Regions from separate parts of the Exiguobacterium sp. SH3S1 genome, predicted to be linked through region 1. Evidence: riboswitches for the same ligand, from Rfam matches in the RefSeq annotation. Region 1 holds a riboswitch; each other region holds the start of a gene.
What was found. A riboswitch is a leader RNA that binds a small molecule or an ion and turns the genes downstream of it on or off. The one in region 1 is predicted to bind S-adenosylmethionine.
Positions count from the first base shown of each region.

Region 2: linked by a shared signal. The riboswitch ahead of msrA (peptide-methionine (S)-S-oxide reductase MsrA) and the one ahead of EVJ26_RS13065 (MetQ/NlpA family ABC transporter substrate-binding protein) in region 1 are both predicted to bind S-adenosylmethionine.
Region 3: linked by a shared signal. The riboswitch ahead of metK (methionine adenosyltransferase) and the one ahead of EVJ26_RS13065 (MetQ/NlpA family ABC transporter substrate-binding protein) in region 1 are both predicted to bind S-adenosylmethionine.

Region 1 is NZ_SJUW01000015.1:34,099-40,001, reverse strand. It holds gene EVJ26_RS13075 (aminotransferase class I/II-fold pyridoxal phosphate-dependent enzyme) at 1-924, shown strand, start outside; gene EVJ26_RS13070 (iron-containing alcohol dehydrogenase) at 921-1,937, shown strand; SAM riboswitch class I at 1,979-2,082, shown strand; gene EVJ26_RS13065 (MetQ/NlpA family ABC transporter substrate-binding protein) at 2,160-2,981, shown strand; gene EVJ26_RS13060 (methionine ABC transporter ATP-binding protein) at 2,991-4,025, shown strand; gene EVJ26_RS13055 (methionine ABC transporter permease) at 3,997-4,659, shown strand; gene EVJ26_RS13050 (Spx/MgsR family RNA polymerase-binding regulatory protein) at 4,701-5,093, opposite strand; gene EVJ26_RS13045 (DUF302 domain-containing protein) at 5,266-5,649, shown strand; gene EVJ26_RS13040 (hypothetical protein) at 5,755-5,903, shown strand, end outside.
Region 2 is NZ_SJUW01000005.1:39,634-45,536, reverse strand. It holds gene EVJ26_RS07010 (sodium:calcium antiporter) at 1-922, shown strand, start outside; gene EVJ26_RS07005 (bifunctional glycosyltransferase family 2/GtrA family protein) at 1,033-2,094, shown strand; gene EVJ26_RS07000 (3'-5' exonuclease) at 2,122-2,688, opposite strand; gene EVJ26_RS06995 (four-helix bundle copper-binding protein) at 2,756-3,088, opposite strand; tRNA gene EVJ26_RS06990 (tRNA-Ala) at 3,205-3,277, opposite strand; gene EVJ26_RS06985 (GRP family sugar transporter) at 3,420-4,283, shown strand; gene msrA (peptide-methionine (S)-S-oxide reductase MsrA) at 4,313-4,831, opposite strand; SAM riboswitch class I at 4,894-4,993, opposite strand; gene EVJ26_RS14465 (hypothetical protein) at 5,038-5,199, opposite strand; gene EVJ26_RS06975 (amidase family protein) at 5,320-5,903, shown strand, end outside.
Region 3 is NZ_SJUW01000002.1:154,900-160,802, forward strand. It holds gene EVJ26_RS03535 (YtxH domain-containing protein) at 1-105, shown strand, start outside; gene metK (methionine adenosyltransferase) at 147-1,355, opposite strand; SAM riboswitch class I at 1,487-1,606, opposite strand; gene pckA (phosphoenolpyruvate carboxykinase (ATP)) at 1,924-3,495, shown strand; gene EVJ26_RS03550 (alpha/beta hydrolase family protein) at 3,525-4,286, opposite strand; gene ytkD (RNA deprotection pyrophosphohydrolase) at 4,267-4,740, opposite strand; gene EVJ26_RS03560 (glucose-6-phosphate isomerase) at 4,839-5,903, opposite strand, start outside.

The DNA of each region.
Region 1 (5,903 bases):
ACCGAATACGGCGTCGCGCTCGATGCCGAGACCGAAGTGGCCATCTTGATCGGCAGCAAGTCGGGACTCATCACGCTCCCGCAATGTGTGCTCGAGCCAGGTGACGGCATGTTGCTCCCGAACCCGGGCTACCCGGACTACATCTCGGGGGCGCGTCTCGCCGGTGCGGTCGTCCACGACCTCGTCCTCCGGGAAGAGAACGGTTATCTTCCTGATTATGAGACGCTCGATCCGCAGGGAGCGCGACTCATGTATTTGAACTACCCGAGCAATCCGACCGGTGCCGTCGCGTCGCCCGCGTTCTTTGACGACACGGTCCGTTTCGCGAATAAGCATGACCTCATGGTCGTCCACGACTTCGCCTACGGCAGCATCGGTTTCGACGGTCACGTCCCGCCGAGCTTCCTGCAGACGCCGGGAGCGAAAGACATCGGCATCGAGGTGTATACGATGTCGAAGGCGTTCAACATGTCCGGCTGGCGGGTCGCTTTCGCCGTCGGCAACCGCGACATCATCGAGGCGATCAACACGTATCAGGACCACGTCCATGTGAGCGTGTTCTCGGCCATCCAAGAGGCGGCCATCGCCGCGCTCGAGTCACCGCGTTCGCTCCGGGACGACTTGTCACGGTTGTATGAGGCCCGCCGCGACCGGCTCGTCGACGGGTTACGTCAGGCCGGATGGGACATCACGGCCCCGAGCGGCTCGTTCTTCGTCTGGGCGAAAGTGCCGGACGGGGACGCCAAATCGTTCTCGCATAAGCTGCTCCACGAGGCAGGGGTCGCCGTGACGCCGGGCTATTTCTTCGGCTCAGAAGGCGAGCGGTACGTCCGGTTCGGACTCGTCTCCGCCGAGTCGAAGATCGACGAGGCCGTCGAGCGGATCGAGAAACTGTTCGCGACGTATGAAGAGGTCCGGGCATGATCCGCCAAGCCGTGCTCGAGTACGACCATGCGGATGACGCGCTCGAGCGGCTCGATGAATTGATCGCTGGCCGTCGTGCTCACGTGCTGCGCGGCCAGAACGGTTTTGACGTCGTCAAGCGCGTCCTGCCAGCGATCACTGCCTATCCGACATCGCTGTTCCGTGGCGAATGCACGGACGCGGAGGTCGAACGGCTCCGTTTGAAGGATGTGGATGTCCTCCTTGCCGTCGGTGGGGGCAAGCTCGTCGATACGGCGAAACTCGTCGCTTACCGGCAAGGTGTCCCGCTGATCGTCATCCCGACGCTCGCCTCGAACTGTGCCGCCTTCACACCGCTCAGCGTCATCTATGACGAGCAGGGCGCCTATGACCGCTACGACGTGTTCCGCGTCGTCATCGAGCGGGTCATCGTCGACGCGAGGGTCGTGACGGACTCGCCGTACGACTACTTCCGAGCCGGCGTCATCGACACGGTCGCCAAGTTTTACGAGGCCCGCTATTTGAGCGGCGACAGTTCGCCTGATGCCGGCGTCAATACCGGTCTCGCCTTGGCCGAGCAATGCGGCCGGCTCGTCGAACTCGACTTGAGTGAGTCCAGTTTCACCGCGTATGGGCCAGAGACCCGGTTCGCGGTCGATCACATCCTTGCCGTCGGCGGTGCCGTCGGTGGTTTCGGGGACGCCGGGACACGCGTCGCCGTCGCCCACGCCGTCCACAACGCGCTCAGCCGCTTCGAGTCGACCCATCCGTTCTTACATGGCGACAAGGTCGGCTTCGGCCTCCTTGTCCAAGAACGGTTGCGTGGCTCGTCTGACGCCCCGTATTTAGAGGCGTGGCTCGCCAGGATCGGCGCGCCGACGTCACTTGAGACGCTCGGACTCGTTCCGGCCGACATCCCGCAACTGGTCGACGCGGTCCGGGCCGAGACTGAATTGCAACGCTCACCCGTCCCGCTCGATATTGACTATTTGAAAATAATTTTTGAAAATTCAGTATTTTCTGTTTACAAATAAAAGGATTAAAAGTAAGATGATAACAATTAAATAAGACCGATAGCTTATCAAGAGTGGTGGAGGGACTGGCCCTATGAAACCCGGCAACCAGATCGTAACGATCATGGTGCTAATTCCAACAGACGAAACGTCTGGGAGATGAGCGTGTCCGACTGTCTTTGACTTGTCGTGCCCGCCACTCTTTATGAGTAGCGGGCTTTTATTTTGGAGGAGGAATCATTCATGAACATCAAACAGAAAACAGTACTCGCAGGAACATCTCTACTCGCGGCCATCGCCTTGTCGGCGTGCGGCCAATCGGACGCGAGCGAAGCGCTCAGCACAGAATCCCTCACGATCGGCGTGACAGGCGGACCGCACCAGCAGATCGCCGAGAAAGTAAAAGAACTCGCAGCCGAGGATGGCCTCGAGCTCGACATCAAAGTGTTCAACGACTACAACACGCCGAACACGGCGCTCGACGAAGGCAGCCTTGACGTGAACAGTTACCAGACGCTGTCGTTCCTCGAGCTGCAGAAGTCGGACAAAGGCTATAAGATCGACGACGTGTTCAAGACGGTCGCTTTCCCGATGGGGCTCTATTCGGATAAGCTGACGGACATCAAGGAGTTGAAGGAAGGCGATAAAGTCGCCGTCCCGAACGACCCGGCGAACGAACTTCGGGCGCTGCGCCTGTATGAGACGGCCGGACTCATCACCTTGAAAGAAGGATTGACGGACAAGGCGACGAAACGTGACATCGCCGAGAACCCGCTCAACCTCGAATTCATCGAGCTCGAGGCGTCACAGCTCCCGACCCAGCTCCCGGAAGTCGCGCTCGCGGCCATCAACACGAACTTCGCGATGGGTGCCGGCCTATCGATCAATGAGGACGCCTTGTTCCATGAAGACACGGTCGACAACCCGTACCCGAACTACGTCGTCGTCCGTACCGACAACAAGGACGATGAAGTCGTCGAGACACTCAAATCTTACTACCACTCGGACGAGGTCCGGACGTTCATCGAAGAGACGTTCAACGGCTCGATCGTCCCAGCGTTTTAAGGAGGCACTATGATCGCACTCAAACAGATCTCAAAAACATTCACGGTAAACAAAGGGACCGTCACGGCGCTCGACGACGTCTCGCTGACGATTGAAAAGGGCGAGATCTTCGGCATCATCGGTCGGAGCGGCGCCGGCAAGAGCACGCTCATCCGCATGATCAATCTGCTCGAACGGCCGACGTCAGGTCAAGTCGAGATCGAAGGGCAAGACATCACGACGCTCGACAAAAAAGGGTTATCGAAGCTCCGTCACCGCATCGGGATGATCTTCCAGCACTATAACCTGTTGAAGACGGCGACCGTCGAAGACAACGTCGCCATCCCGCTCCGCCTAGAAGGACTCGATAAACGCTCGATCAGCGAGCGGGTCGACAAGTATCTCGACATCGTCGGACTGACCGATCACCGTAAACATTACCCGGAGCAACTCTCGGGCGGCCAGAAACAGCGCGTCGCCATCGCCCGGGCGTTGGCGCACGAGCCCGACATCCTGCTCAGCGACGAGGCGACGAGCGCGCTCGACCCGGAGACGACCGAGTCGATCCTCGATCTGTTGCTCGAGATCAACCGCGAGCTCGGGCTGACGATCTTCTTGATCACCCATGAGATGGAAGTCATCGAGCGGATCTGTGACCGGGTCGCCGTCATCGACGCCGGCAAGATCGTCGAGGAAGGCGACGTCCTCGACGTCTTCTCAGACCCGCAACATCCGACGACGCGCCGCTTCTTGAAAGCGAACCTCGACGTCCCGAAAGAAGTCGTCGACGTGTTGAGCTCGCACGGGACGCTCGTCAACTTGTCGTTCATCGGTCACCAGACCGAACAGGCCGTCCTCGCCGAGCTGACGAAACGGTTCGGCCTGCTGCCGAACATCATCGGGGGCGGGATCAAAAAGCTGAAAGGCGGTCTCGTCGGCAACTTGCTCGTCCATCTCGACGGGGACCAGGCACAGACCGACCAAGCCGTCCGCTACCTTGAAGCGAGCGGCGTCAAAGTGAAGGAGGTGACGAACCATGCTGCAGTTTTGGGGAAATTGGGGTGACTTGATTTGGACGGGCACGATCCAGACGCTGACGATGACCGGCATCGCGCTCGTCATCTCGACACTGATCGGCTTGCCGCTCGGGACGCTCCTCGTCTTGACGCGGCCGAATGGACGGCTCGCGAACCGTTACTTTTACGGGGCATTGTCGAGCGTGATCAACGTCGTCCGCTCGATCCCGTTCATCATTCTGCTATTCTTTATCTTGCCGTTCACCCGTTTCATCATGGGGACGACGATCGGCGTCCAAGGCGTCCTCTTGCCGCTCATCGTCTTCACGGCGCCATACATCGCCCGCTTGATGGAGTCGGCACTGCTCGAAGTCGACCGCGGCGTCGTCGAGGCGTACGAGGCGATGGGCATCTCGACGCGTAAGATCATCTGGTACGTATTGATCCGTGAGGCGCGGTCGTCAATCGTGCTCGGTCTGACGATCGCGACGATCGGTCTGATCGGCGCGACGGCGATGGCGGGTCTCGTCGGTGCGGGTGGACTCGGCGATATCGCCTATCAGTACGGGCATCTCCGGTTCGAGCCAGAGGTCATGTACGTGACGATCTTCGTCTTGATCCTGCTCGTGCAGTCGATCCAATCATTCGGCAACCGTTTGGCGGCCCGACTAAAGAAAGCCTGACAAAAGAGCGTCGCAAAATTTGCGGCGCTCTTACTGTTTGTCTAATAGTCGTTTAGTCGTTTCAAGTCGGCGATCCGGTTATGCCGCGGGATGAACGTCCGGATTTCTTTCTCGCTGAACCCGATCTGGATCCGGTTGTCATCGACGACGATCGGACTCTTCAAGATCTGTGGATGCGTCGCGACAAAACTGTACAGTTCGCGGAGCGACATCTCGTCGAGCTGGTCGGCCGCTTGTTTGTAGACACTTTTTTGGACAGACAAGAGATCGGTCGTCCCGTTTTCGGTGAGCCGGAGCATCTCCTTGAACTCGGTGAACGACATTCCTTGGTCGGTCAATTTCTTCTCGATGAACGGGATATTCTGTTCGCGTAACCAATCGAGCGTCTTGCGGGAAGAACTGCAGCTTGTATGCGTGAATACGGTGACCGTCACGACAACCACTTCTCCTTTGCGTAAGTATGGACTCTTTTATTTTCTCTCATTACTACGAGTCGAACGCGGAATATGTTTCAAATCACATATACTTTTTCAAAACGACGATACGATTTGTTTCAGACTAGTTCGGGTACATGACGAGAGAGACAACAAACAAGGAGGGGCTTATATGTTTGATTATACAGTGAAGACGGATCAGTCGGTCGAAGCAGTGGTCGAGAAGTTGAAAGCGACGCTCAAGGACGAAGCGTTCGGCGTGCTGTGGGATTTCGACTTGAGTGATACGCTCAAAGAGAAAGGGGAAGCCATCGACGGGGACTATCATATCCTCGAAGTGTGCAACCCGAAAAAGGCCAAGAAAGTCATCACGGCGCACCGGGAGGGTGGCTACTTCCTGCCGTGCAAGCTCGCCGTCTTCACGAAAGACGGGGCGACCCATGTCGGGATGCCGAAACCGACGAAACTGATCGAATTGATCGAGGACGAGTCGCTCCAGTCCATCGCACTGGATGTCGAGACGAGACTGACACGCGCCATCGATAACAGCATCTAATCGAAGCGTCGAACCCGTCCAAGTAAGTGGACGGGTTTTTTTATGTTCTTTAATAAGTAAGATAATGGTAAAATTGGGTCATCAAGAAGACGAGGGGCGGAAACGTTGAAACAATCTGTCAAATGGATGCTGTTGAGCGCGGTTTTACTTTCCGGATGCGGAAAAGACGAGACGAGCGCGTTGAAATTGGATTATATCGATCACCATTGGACCGTGAATAAATATTCGCTTGAGGCAGAGCCGGTCACCGATAT
Region 2 (5,903 bases), on a different contig from region 1:
CGCTGATGTCATCAGTGAGAAGTCGACGATGAGCGGGATGCTCGTCGGGACGGTCCTGTTAGCCGGGGCGACGTCACTTCCGGAAGTGACGACGAGCGTATCCGCCGTCTTGATCAACAACCCAGATATCGCCATCGGGAACATGCTCGGTTCGAACTTGTTCAACATCTTCATTTTGGCGATGTTCGATCTATTTTATCGTCAAAAGCGGCTGTTCAATGACGCGAGTCGAGACCACCTATATACGGCCAGTCTCGGATTGATGTTGACGCTCGTCACGATGGTCGCGCTTCTGATCCGGATTGATTATACGGTACTAGGAATTGGCATTGACGCGATATTAATTGCCGTCTTGTATGCGATTGGGATTTACTATATCGGGAAGCGGCCTCAAGAGCCGACGGCCGAACGCGAAGTCGAGCAAGAAGTCGGTGCGAGTGTCACTGATACGATTTCAGTGAAACAAGCCGGCGTCGGGTTCGTTATCGCGGCACTCGTCATCATGGCGGCCGGGACGGCGCTGTCGATCACGGGTGACCAGATCGCTGTCGTCACAGGACTCGGCTCAAGCTTCGTCGGTAGTTTCTTGATTGCGGCGTCGACGTCGCTGCCTGAAGCGGTCGCGGTATTCGTCGCCTTGAAACTCGGTAACGTCAACTTGGCGTTCGGCTCGATCCTAGGGAGTAACATCTTCAACATGCTCATCATCGCCATGTCGGACGTATTTTATCAGAACGGGTCGATTTTAGCGGATGTGTCGGCATCACACTTGGTCACGGCCATCGGGATCACGATCCTATCGATTTTGGTCATGTACAGCGTGCTTCGACAAGACGTGACATCGAAAGTCAGATACGCCCTTCCTTCGGTTCTCGTCGTTTTTGTCTACGCCGTTTCTTCCTATCTCATCTTTACCGGATGAATCATCAGCTCGTTGATTTGACGTGATGGCGCAAAGCCATCACGTTTTTTTCTTGTCCCGGTATCACTTTCGTCTGACTGGGGTATAAGAGGAAAGAAGGAGGGGTGGCGATGCAAATGCATGCCGTGGAACGTTTAGACGACTATGTCGTGTTAATACCGGCCTATAACCCTGACCAGGCGCTCGTCACACTGGTCCGGGAGTTGAAAGACAAAGGGTTCGTCCATGTCATCATCGTGAACGACGGTAGTGCCGATACGTGCCGCGTCGTGTTCGATGACGTAAAGGCGGACGTCTCCGCTGTGCTCGAGCATGAACAAAACGCCGGCAAAGGCGCAGCGCTAAAGACCGGGCTCCGTCACATCGTCGACGCATATCCTGAGACGACCGGCGTGATCACCGTCGATGCGGACGGACAACATCTGCCGGCGGACGTCTGTAACCTGTACGATGAAGGGGTGAAGTGGCCGCATCATCTGATCATGGGCTGTCGTGATTTCTCGTCGCCTGCGATTCCGTTCCGGAGCCGGTTCGGCAATCAAATGACGAGATTTGTTATGTTGCTCGGCAGCGGTCTCCGGCTGAACGACACACAGACCGGACTTCGGGCGATTCCGCTCCGCTACGCCAAGCAACTGATTGATATTCCGGGCAACCGCTATGAGTTCGAGATGAACATGTTGACGTTCACGAAACGACTGCAAGTACCGATTCATCAAACACCGATCGAAACGGTATACATTGACGAGAACGCGTCCTCACATTTTCGTCCAGTCATCGATTCGATTCTTATTTATCGAATGTTTTTGGCCTATTCCCTATCATCAGTCGCTTCATTCTTAATGGACATCGGCGTCTACGCGTTGTTGATCTTCTTATTGAATCCATGGTTCGAATCAGTCCATGTCATCGTGGCGACGGTTTTGGCGCGCATCGTGTCTTCGTTATTCAATTATTACGTCAACCGGAAAGTCGTCTTCAAATCGAAAGCGAAGCGCTCGATGTTGAAATACTTTGGGTTGGTCGCTGTGCAGATGGCGCTGTCGGCGAGTCTCGTCTACGTGTTGTTCCTTGTGTTTCGGGACGGCGAGGTCATCCTCAAGGTCGCCGTCGACAGCGGATTGTTCGTATTGAGTTACTACGTCCAAAAGAGATGGATCTTCAAACGCTGAAAGGCCCGACAGCTGTCGGGCCTTTCGTCAATAAGCGAGCGTTCCGAGTTTGACCGACGTGTAGCGGTGCAACTCGCGCACGTCGGCGATCCCGGTCTTGACCATCATATCGCGCATGAGCAGGGCGCAGACGCGGGCGTCCTCGGCGGCATCGTGGTGGATGAACGGAACGTTCAAATGCTCGGCCATCGTGTTCAACTTATGGTTCGGTAGCCCCGGATAGAGCTTGCGGGACAACTTGACGGTACAGCCGTATTCAATCGTCGGGAAAGAGAACAAGTCGTACTTGGCGATCGCTTTTCGGAGCGCGCCCATGTCGAACGCGGCGTTATGGGCCATGACGACGTCGACGGCGTTCAGAATCGGGTAGAGCTGTTCGAGCACTTCGGGTAATGCTGGGGCGTCCCAGACGTCGCTCGGGCGAATCCCGTGGACGCGAATATTGCCTTGGTCAAAGTCTTCCTCAGGATTGACGAGCCATTGGTTCGTCTCGACGACTTCACCGTCTGTCAGTAGACTCCAACCGACAGAGCAGATGCTCCGACTGTCGCGATTGGCCGTCTCGACATCGATGGCTAGAATAGAATGTGGCATAAAAGTTCCTCTCTTCTCAAAAAATCTGTACAAAAAAAGTCTAACACAAGGTTAGACGGGAAAGCGATCATGCGGCCGAGAGATGCCGGCACGCCTCGGCGCAGCGCAAGCAAGCTTCAGAGCAACGTTGGCAATGGTCGTACAAGTGACGCCCGCATTCGACGGCACACGTATCACACACTTGCGCACAGAGCGCCGCGATCGGTCTTGTGAACGCCGAGTCGGTTTCGAGCGCGTTCAAGGTGAGCGTGGCGACTTCGGCGCATTCTTTCGTCAACCGGATGCATTCCGAGACCATCAGCAGATCTTCTTCTTGTAAACATTTCGAGAAGCAATGATTGCTCGCTCGGATACAATCGATCACGGCCAAAATCGTCTCTTCGACAGCGGCTCGGTTCATTGGAAGTCCCCCTTAAGATAAATGATGTCTTACAATCATTACCCGGTTCGTGTCGACTTAAACCGAGGCGGGGACACGAAAAAAGTCGGTCCACATCAGTGGACCGACTTAAGGAATGGAGCATAGCGGGCTCGAACCGCTGACCTCCACGCTGCCAGCGTGGCGCTCTCCCAGCTGAGCTAATGCCCCGTTGGAAATTATTATATCATTCTAATAAATGATTTGGCAACAAGAAAAACGAAAGAACTTTGAAAATCATTTTTGAAGTTTATTGGGCGCTAGAGCCGGGAAGAACAGACAGAATGTTATATTAAGAAAGCAGGTGCAACATATGGAGATGATTTTGCTGGCGCTACTGCCCGCACTCATGTGGGGGAGTATCCCGCTTATCGTATCTATTGTCGGCGGCAAGCCGATTCAACAATTGGTCGGCACGACGATCGGCGCGATGGTAATGGCGACTGTCATCGCGCTCGTCTTCAAACCAGAGTTCACGACGCTCGCGATCGTGACTGGTTTCATATCGGGTGTGTTCTGGGCGCTCGGACAATACCTTCAATTCCAGTCATTCCAAATTTTGAGCGTCTCGAAAGCGATGCCAATCAGTACAGGGATGCAGCTTGTCGGGACATCACTGTTCGGGGTCATCGTCCTTGGGGACTGGAAGACGCCGACTGAACTATGGCTCGGCTTCTCGGCCCTCGTCTTGATCATCATCGGGGCCGTCATGACGTCATATCAACAACATAAAGAATCTGACAGCAGTAGTGCTTTGAAAAAAGGGCTACTCGTGCTGCTCGTTTCGAGCATCGGTTACGTGACGTACGCCGTCCTCACCAACTACTTTGAGGTCGATGGCATCACCGCCATCCTACCGCAGTCACTCGGGATGTTCATCGCCGCGCTCTTGTTCAGTCTTCGTGAAAAAGATGTGAAAAAGTTTGATCCGAAGACGTTCAAGAACATCTTCGCCGGGCTTGCCTGGGGGATCGGGAACTTCGGGTTGTTCGTCTCGAGCGGAGAAGTCGGCATCGCCACGTCGTTCGCACTGTCTCAACTGAACGTCGTCGTCGCGACACTCGGTGGCATTTACTTGCTAAAAGAAGAAAAGACGTCGAAAGAACGCGTCTTCGTGTTTATGGGGATCGGTCTGATCGTGGTCGCCGGTTTTATGTTAGGGCTCGCGAAGAGCTAAAAAAACGACGGGTATGAGGCCCGTCGTTGTCAGCTTGTCCACGTCTGGTCGATGAACTCGTCACGGCCAGATTGTTTCCGGTCCGCTTTATAGTGGGCCGGATTTTTTTTATGATAATCTTGATGATAGTCTTCGGCCGGGTAAAAGACGTCAGCCGGTAAGATTTTCGTCACAATCGGTTGTTTGAACTTTCCGCTCGCAGCGAGCGCGTCGCGGCTCTGTTCTGCTTTCACGCGTTGTTCTTCCGTATGATAGAAGATGGCGGGCGCATATTGTTGCCCGCGGTCTTGGAACTGGCCGCCGTCGTCGGTCGGGTCAGTCTGAATCCAATACAGTTCGAGCAAGCGCTCATACGCGAACTGAGACGGATCGAACGTGATCTCGACGACCTCGTAATGACCGCTCGTGCCTGTCTTGACGTCTTTATACGTCGGATTGTCGACGTGTCCGCCCGTATAGCCGGATACGATGCCTTCGATGCCTGGCTGTTCCTCGAACGGTGTCACCATGCACCAAAAACAACCGCCTGCGAATGTAGCTTTTTCCAAAATAAAATCCCCCTCATGTTCATTCCAAAAAAAGCGCCCATGTCATCGACATGAGCGTTTTGTCATATCGTCCAAGGCGATGCCTTGCTGGAAGTAGCACCTTGCCGAAGCAGGTTGCTGTGAAGTCATAGAGCCAGGTCTCTCGTTCACTCAAGATATCGATATGTAGTTGGTGACAGCATCATATCATCTGTCTCGTTTAAACGTCAACGATTTGGTGTGCGCCGAAGTTGAAATAGCGTGGCACCAACAATCAAGATAATGAGGGCGATGGACGCAGGGAATGCCCACGGCAAATCATCCCCGAACAATTGTAGAAAGAACAGGGCGAACACGGACAGTAAAACAAGGATGTAAGAGCGGGACATGGCTACCTCCAATAACGTTTCTTCTAGTGTATCAAGTTGCACATCCAATGGCGATAAAAAGAAGGGGATTCGATGCATTCAGCGAATACCGAATAACATTGCCTATAAGGAGGGAATTGGATGCAAGACTTATTTGAACTAGACATCGAGACCGCACAGTGCGGCTATAAAGAAGGGACGTTCACGGCCCGGGACGTGACGGCCTACTATTTGACACGGATCGCTAGCTTGAACGATAAACTGAAAGCGGTCATCCAAGTGAACCCGGACGCGTTGTTCGAGGCGGAGGCGGCCGACCGTGCCTACCGACGCGGAGACCGGCTGCCACTCCTCGGTATTCCCGTTTTACTCAAGGACAACATCGAGACGGCGGGACTCATGAGGACGACTGCCGGCGCCGTGGCGCTCGAGCATCACTTTGCGGGTCGTGACGCTGAACTCGTCCGCCGCCTCCGTGAGCATGGGGCGGTCATTCTCGGCAAAACCAACTTATCGGAATGGGCCAATTTTTTGACGGAGGACATGCCGAACGGATGGAGCGGGGTCGGTGGCCAGACGCTCAATCCGTATGGTGACAATCTCGACGTCGGCGGTTCGAGCTCTGGCTCGGCGGCTGCCGTTGCGGCGAACTTGACGATGCTCGCCGTCGGCAGCGAGACGAGCGGGTCGATCATCCATCCGAGCGTCCATAACGGCATCGTCGG
Region 3 (5,903 bases), on a different contig from region 1:
GAAACAAAATCAGATTTGCAAGATATTGGTGAGAAAGTCGTCGAGGCGAAAGATACAGCACTCGGCAACGAGAACGCAACAAACGAAAATAAACCACAAGCATAATAAAAAAACGACCTTTCTCGCGAAAGGTCGTTTTTTTATGCTTATGCGAAACGTTTTGCGCCTTCTTCAAGCAATGCCGCTTTGTCCGTCTGCTCCCATGGGAGTTCAACGTCTGTGCGACCAAAGTGTCCGTAAGCTGCTGTCTGTCTGTAGATCGGGCGACGAAGGTCGAGCATCTTAATGATGCCGGCCGGACGAAGGTCGAAGTTCTCACGAATGAGTTCAACGAGTTCAGTCTCGCTCAATTTACCAGTGCCGAACGTGTCCACCGCGATTGAAACCGGGTGTGCGACACCGATCGCGTATGCAAGTTGAACTTCCGCTTTGTCAGCAAGTCCAGCTGCAACGAGGTTTTTCGCCACGTAGCGGGCCGCGTATGCTGCCGAACGGTCAACTTTGGTAGGATCTTTACCTGAGAACGCACCACCGCCGTGGCGAGCATATCCACCGTATGTGTCGACGATGATTTTACGTCCTGTAAGACCTGCATCACCTTGTGGTCCACCGATGACAAAACGGCCAGTCGGGTTGATGAAGTACTTTGTCTCGGCATCGATGAGTTCAGCCGGGATGACTGCTGCGATCACGTGTTCTTTAAGGTCCGCTTGGATTTGCTCGAGCGTGATGTCTTCTGCGTGTTGCGTCGAGATGACGATCGTATCGATACGGACCGGGTTGTTGTCTTGGTCGTATTCAACAGTTACTTGCGTCTTACCGTCTGGACGAAGGTAAGTGAGCGTTCCGTTTTTGCGGACTTCTGCCAAGCGACGTGACAATTTGTGAGCGAGTGAGATTGGGAGCGGCATGAGTTCAGGTGTCTCGTTCGTTGCATAACCGAACATGAGGCCTTGGTCACCGGCACCAATCGCATCGATTTCTTCGTCAGTCATTTGACCTTCACGAGCTTCGAGCGCTTGGTCGACACCGAGTGCGATGTCTGCTGACTGCTCGTCGATTGCTGTGAGTACAGCACAAGTCTCAGCGTCAAAACCATATTTGGCGCGCGTGTAGCCGATCTCACGAACAGTTTCACGTACAACTTTCGGGATATCCACGTAAGTCGATGTCGTGATTTCACCAGCTACGAGCACGAGACCTGTCGTGACAGACGTCTCAGCCGCAACGCGGGCGTTTGGATCTTCAGCCAAAATTGCATCCAAAATCGCATCTGAGATTTGGTCACAAATTTTATCCGGATGTCCTTCAGTGACGGACTCCGAAGTGAAAAGTCGACGGTTCAAGTTTGACATTTCGAAAAACCTCCTATTAATAAGGGTGATGTGTGGACGGTACTCGTTCCCCTTACGCGTTGCTTTGGGACGGTAATGAAAAAAACCTTTCGCCACGTTCAATGGGAAAGGTTGAATCGTTCTTCCTTACCCTCTTATCGTTCGAAGCTGTCGCTTCGCTTCAGGATAGCACCTTTTCCGAAAAAGACTACAGGATCGGACGGTTGCTGGGCTTCGTAGGGCCTTGTTCCCTCCACCGCTCAGAATAAGAGTATCCGTTACGAACACCATCATATAAATGCCATACCGTTCTGTCAAGCGTATCTGCTTAATTTGTAAATTTCTTCGTAATCACGGAAATCATTTATGTTTGTGAAATATCAAACATTTTTTTGACGGTTTCCGTTTTTTCACTCCCCGCTTATACAGAATATGTTAGAATGTCTTTGTAAGAAAGCGCTTACTTTAAAGGGTAAAGAAATGCTTGTTTTCGATTAGTGTGTCACATATAATGAAAATGTCATACTAATTAAACGCGGAAGTATGCGGATTTCATCCACATCTATTTAGGGGAAAGGTGGGATTCAGGATGGCGACTACGCTCCTGAAAATCGAAGAATTAATTAAGGGTGCCGATGTATTACGGAACTTAACGGTTCCAGAACTGGTGGAAGAAGCCATTCGTAACGGTGAAGGCGTACTGACGAAAGACGGGGCTTTATCGGTCAGTACAGGGAAATTCACAGGACGGTCACCGAAAGACAAATTCGTCGTCCAAGATGAAGTCAGCAACTCGTTAGTGGACTGGGGGCCGATCAATCAGCCGATCGCAGAAGAAAAGTTCACCGCTCTTCTCGACAAAGTCCTCACCCATCTCGAGACGAAACAGAAGCTGTATTATCTCGAAGCTTCGGCTGGAGCTGACGAGCACTACACGCTACCTGTACGCGCCATCACCGAGTACGCGTGGCACAGCTTGTTCGCGAAGCAGTTGTTCTTGCGAGAGTGGCCGACGAGAGCTGCGTTTGACCCGTTCACGGTCATTTATGCACCGAGCTACAAGGCCGACCCAACAGTTGACGGGACGAACTCAGAAACATTTATCCTCGTCTCGTTCGCCAAACGTACCATTCTGATCGGGGGAACAGAATACGGCGGCGAAATTAAAAAATCGATTTTCTCGGTCATGAACTTCCTATTACCTGAACAGCACGTCTTGTCGATGCATTGCTCGGCCAACGTCTCGGACGCCGGGGAGACGGCGCTCTTCTTCGGACTATCGGGCACGGGAAAGACGACGCTATCGGCCGATATGGAACGGCATCTCATCGGTGACGATGAGCACGGTTGGTCACCAGACGGCATCTTCAACATCGAAGGCGGTTGCTACGCCAAGACGATCAACTTGTCGCGTGAGAACGAACCTCAAATTTATGACGCCATCCGTTTCGGATCGTTGATCGAAAACGTCATCTTGAACGAAGACCGCTCACCCGACTACAAAAACATCTCGCTCACCGAAAATACGCGAGCAGCTTATCCGATTCAATACATCGATAACGCGATGCTCCCTTCACGGGCCGGTCACCCGAACACGATCGTCTTCTTGACGGCCGATGCTTACGGGGTGCTCCCGCCGATCAGCAAGTTGACGAAAGAGCAGGCGATGTATCACTTCCTATCTGGCTACACATCAAAACTAGCCGGGACGGAGCGCGGCGTGACCGAGCCACAAGCAACGTTCTCGACTTGCTTCGGCTCACCGTTCTTGCCGCTCGCCCCGGAACGATACGCCGACATGCTCGGCAAGTTGATCGAACAGCATAACGTCGACGTCTACCTCGTCAACACGGGTTGGACCGGCGGGGCTTACGGTGAAGGGTCGCGTATGAAGCTCAGCTACACACGGACCATGGTGAACGCCGCGATCAACGGTCAATTGCGTGACGTCGACACTGTGAAGCACGACATCTTCAACGTCGACATCCCAGTCCATATCGACGGCGTCCCACAAGACGTGCTCAACCCACGTGACACTTGGAAAGATACGGCTCATTACGATGTCGAAGCGCGAGCGCTCGCCTTGAAGTTCCAACAAAACTTTAAACGATTCACGAAAGCGAGTGAGAAGGTCATCGCGGCCGGCCCAATCGTCTTCTAACTCAAAATGACTAGTACCCCGCTCGGGTACTAGTCATTTTTTCTTGCAATCGCCAACATCCAATCCATCGCTCGGTCCGTCGTCTTCCATTTTTCCCAGAACGGGAGCTGATGGGCGAACGGCAAGATCCAAAGCTCTGCTTGCGAACCAATCTTGTCGGCGAGGGCGGTCGCATGACGAAGCCGGACTTGCTCGTCGTCCGTCCCATGAATGAGTAGCGTCGGCGCCTGCCAGTCTTTGAAGAGCGGAGACCGTTCGACATACGCCTCATGGACCGCCGCCGGGTCTCCCCCGGTCATCCGGCGCAACATCTTCCGCATCGAACGCTGTTCTTCATACGTCCATTCCAAATTCGTCACACCCGCCCACGACGTGACCGACGTGACGGGACGTTTTGATGCGAGCGACAACGCCATCATGCCGCCCCGGGAAAAGCCGAGGGCGTGGATCGTCTCGTGCGTCCGGCTAACGCGGTCATACAGAGACACGACGTCCTCTAAGTCGGCGCCTCCGAAATCCTCTTTTCCGGTTCCCCCGTGGTTCCCGCGATAGACCGGCGCCACGACATGGAACCCTTTCGCCGCGAATTGCATTAGCCGAGGCAACCGGACGTCGCCGATCCTCCCGGTGCCGCCTCGTAAATAAAACAGCACCTGGCCGTTCGGGCGTTTTGGCGTGATCGTGTAGGCGACGATTTCTTCCCCGTCACTCGTCTCGTACCAACCTCGATGAACGGGGTATCCCGCATAAGGAGGCAGGACGTCGACTCGATCAAACCAACTTTTTGTCATGGAGTACTTTCATCGTTTCGGGCAACACTTTATCTTTCATCATGAAACTGTAGCGGCCGTTACGGAGCAGGTTCGTCGGTAACGTGTCCAACAAGACGGCCCCGTCGGTCTCATCGACGGCCGGATGATCCTCGAACCGTTCGATTTCCGCAAAATAAATATTTTTGATGACGGTGTCACCACGCCCGAGCACCCGGTACTGCCCTAAATAATGGAGCGTCTTGACGACACCTCCCGTCTCCTCGTACACTTCCCGAATCGCCGCGTCGTCCTCGTGTTCTCCGGGTTCGACTTTCCCTCCCGGAAATTCGAGTCCGCGCTGCTTATGCTTCGTGAGCACCCATTTGTCCGCATAGCGGGCGACGACCCAGACGTGAAGCGGCGTATCCGAAAATGGATAGTGCTCGAAGCTCAACTCGACTTTATTGTGATAGTAGTCCGTGAATGTCAACATAGTCCATCCCTTTCTTTCCCGTGTCTACTCTCACTTTACCTTGTCTCACCCTAGTTTCAAACAAAAAAATAGGCCCGCCGAGGCGGACCTACAATAAATCATTGGTTTAAGCGCTTTTCAAGCTCAGCTTTTTGTTCCTCGTAACCTGGTTTTCCAAGCAACGCGAACATGTTCGCTTTATATGCTTCAACACCTGGCTGGTTGAACGGGTTGACTCCGAGAATGTAGCCGCTCATCGCGCACGCCTTCTCGAAGAAGTAGAACAAGTAGCCGAGATGATATGGCGTCATCTCTGGCAATTCGACGACGAGGTTCGGCACGTTTCCGTCCGTGTGGGCGAGGAGCGTTCCTTCTGCCGCCTTGTCGTTGACGAATTGGATCGTCTCACCGGCAAGGAAGTTCAAGCCGTCGAGGTCTTGTGCGTCTTCAGGGACGTTCAACGCGTGACGGACGTTCGTGACACGGATGACCGTCTCGAACAAGTCGCGGCGACCTTCTTGGATGTATTGTCCCATCGAGTGGAGGTCAGTCGAGAAGTCAACTGCCGCCGGGAAGATCCCTTTGTTGTCTTTGCCTTCCGACTCGCCGTAAAGCTGTTTCCACCACTCTGATACATAGTGGAGTGCCGGTTCGTAGTTGACGAGAAGTTCGATTGATTTACCTTTCGCATACATGGCGTTACGGACGACCGCGTACTGGTACGCCTCGTTCTCTGAAAGTTCAGGTGAACTGTAGGCATTTTCCGCGTCACGCGCACCTTCCATGAGGGCATCGATATCGATGCCTGCCGCCGCGATTGGAAGCAAACCGACTGGTGTGAGGACAGAGAACCGTCCACCGACATCGTCCGGAATGACGAACGTCTCGTAACCTTCTGCATCAGCGAGCGTCTTCAAAGCGCCACGGGCACGGTCTGTCGTCGCATAAATGCGCTCGCGTGCGCCGTCTTGGCCGTACTTCTCTTCCATGAACTGCTTGAGGACACGGAAAGCAATTGCCGGCTCTGTCGTCGTTCCCGATTTTGAGATGACGTTGACTGAGACTTCTTTGCCTTCGAGTACTTGAAGCAACTCCGTCATGTACGTTGACGAGATGTTGTGGCCCGCGAAGAAGACTTGCGGGGCGTTACGCTCCTCTTTTGACAACACGTTGAAGAATGAATG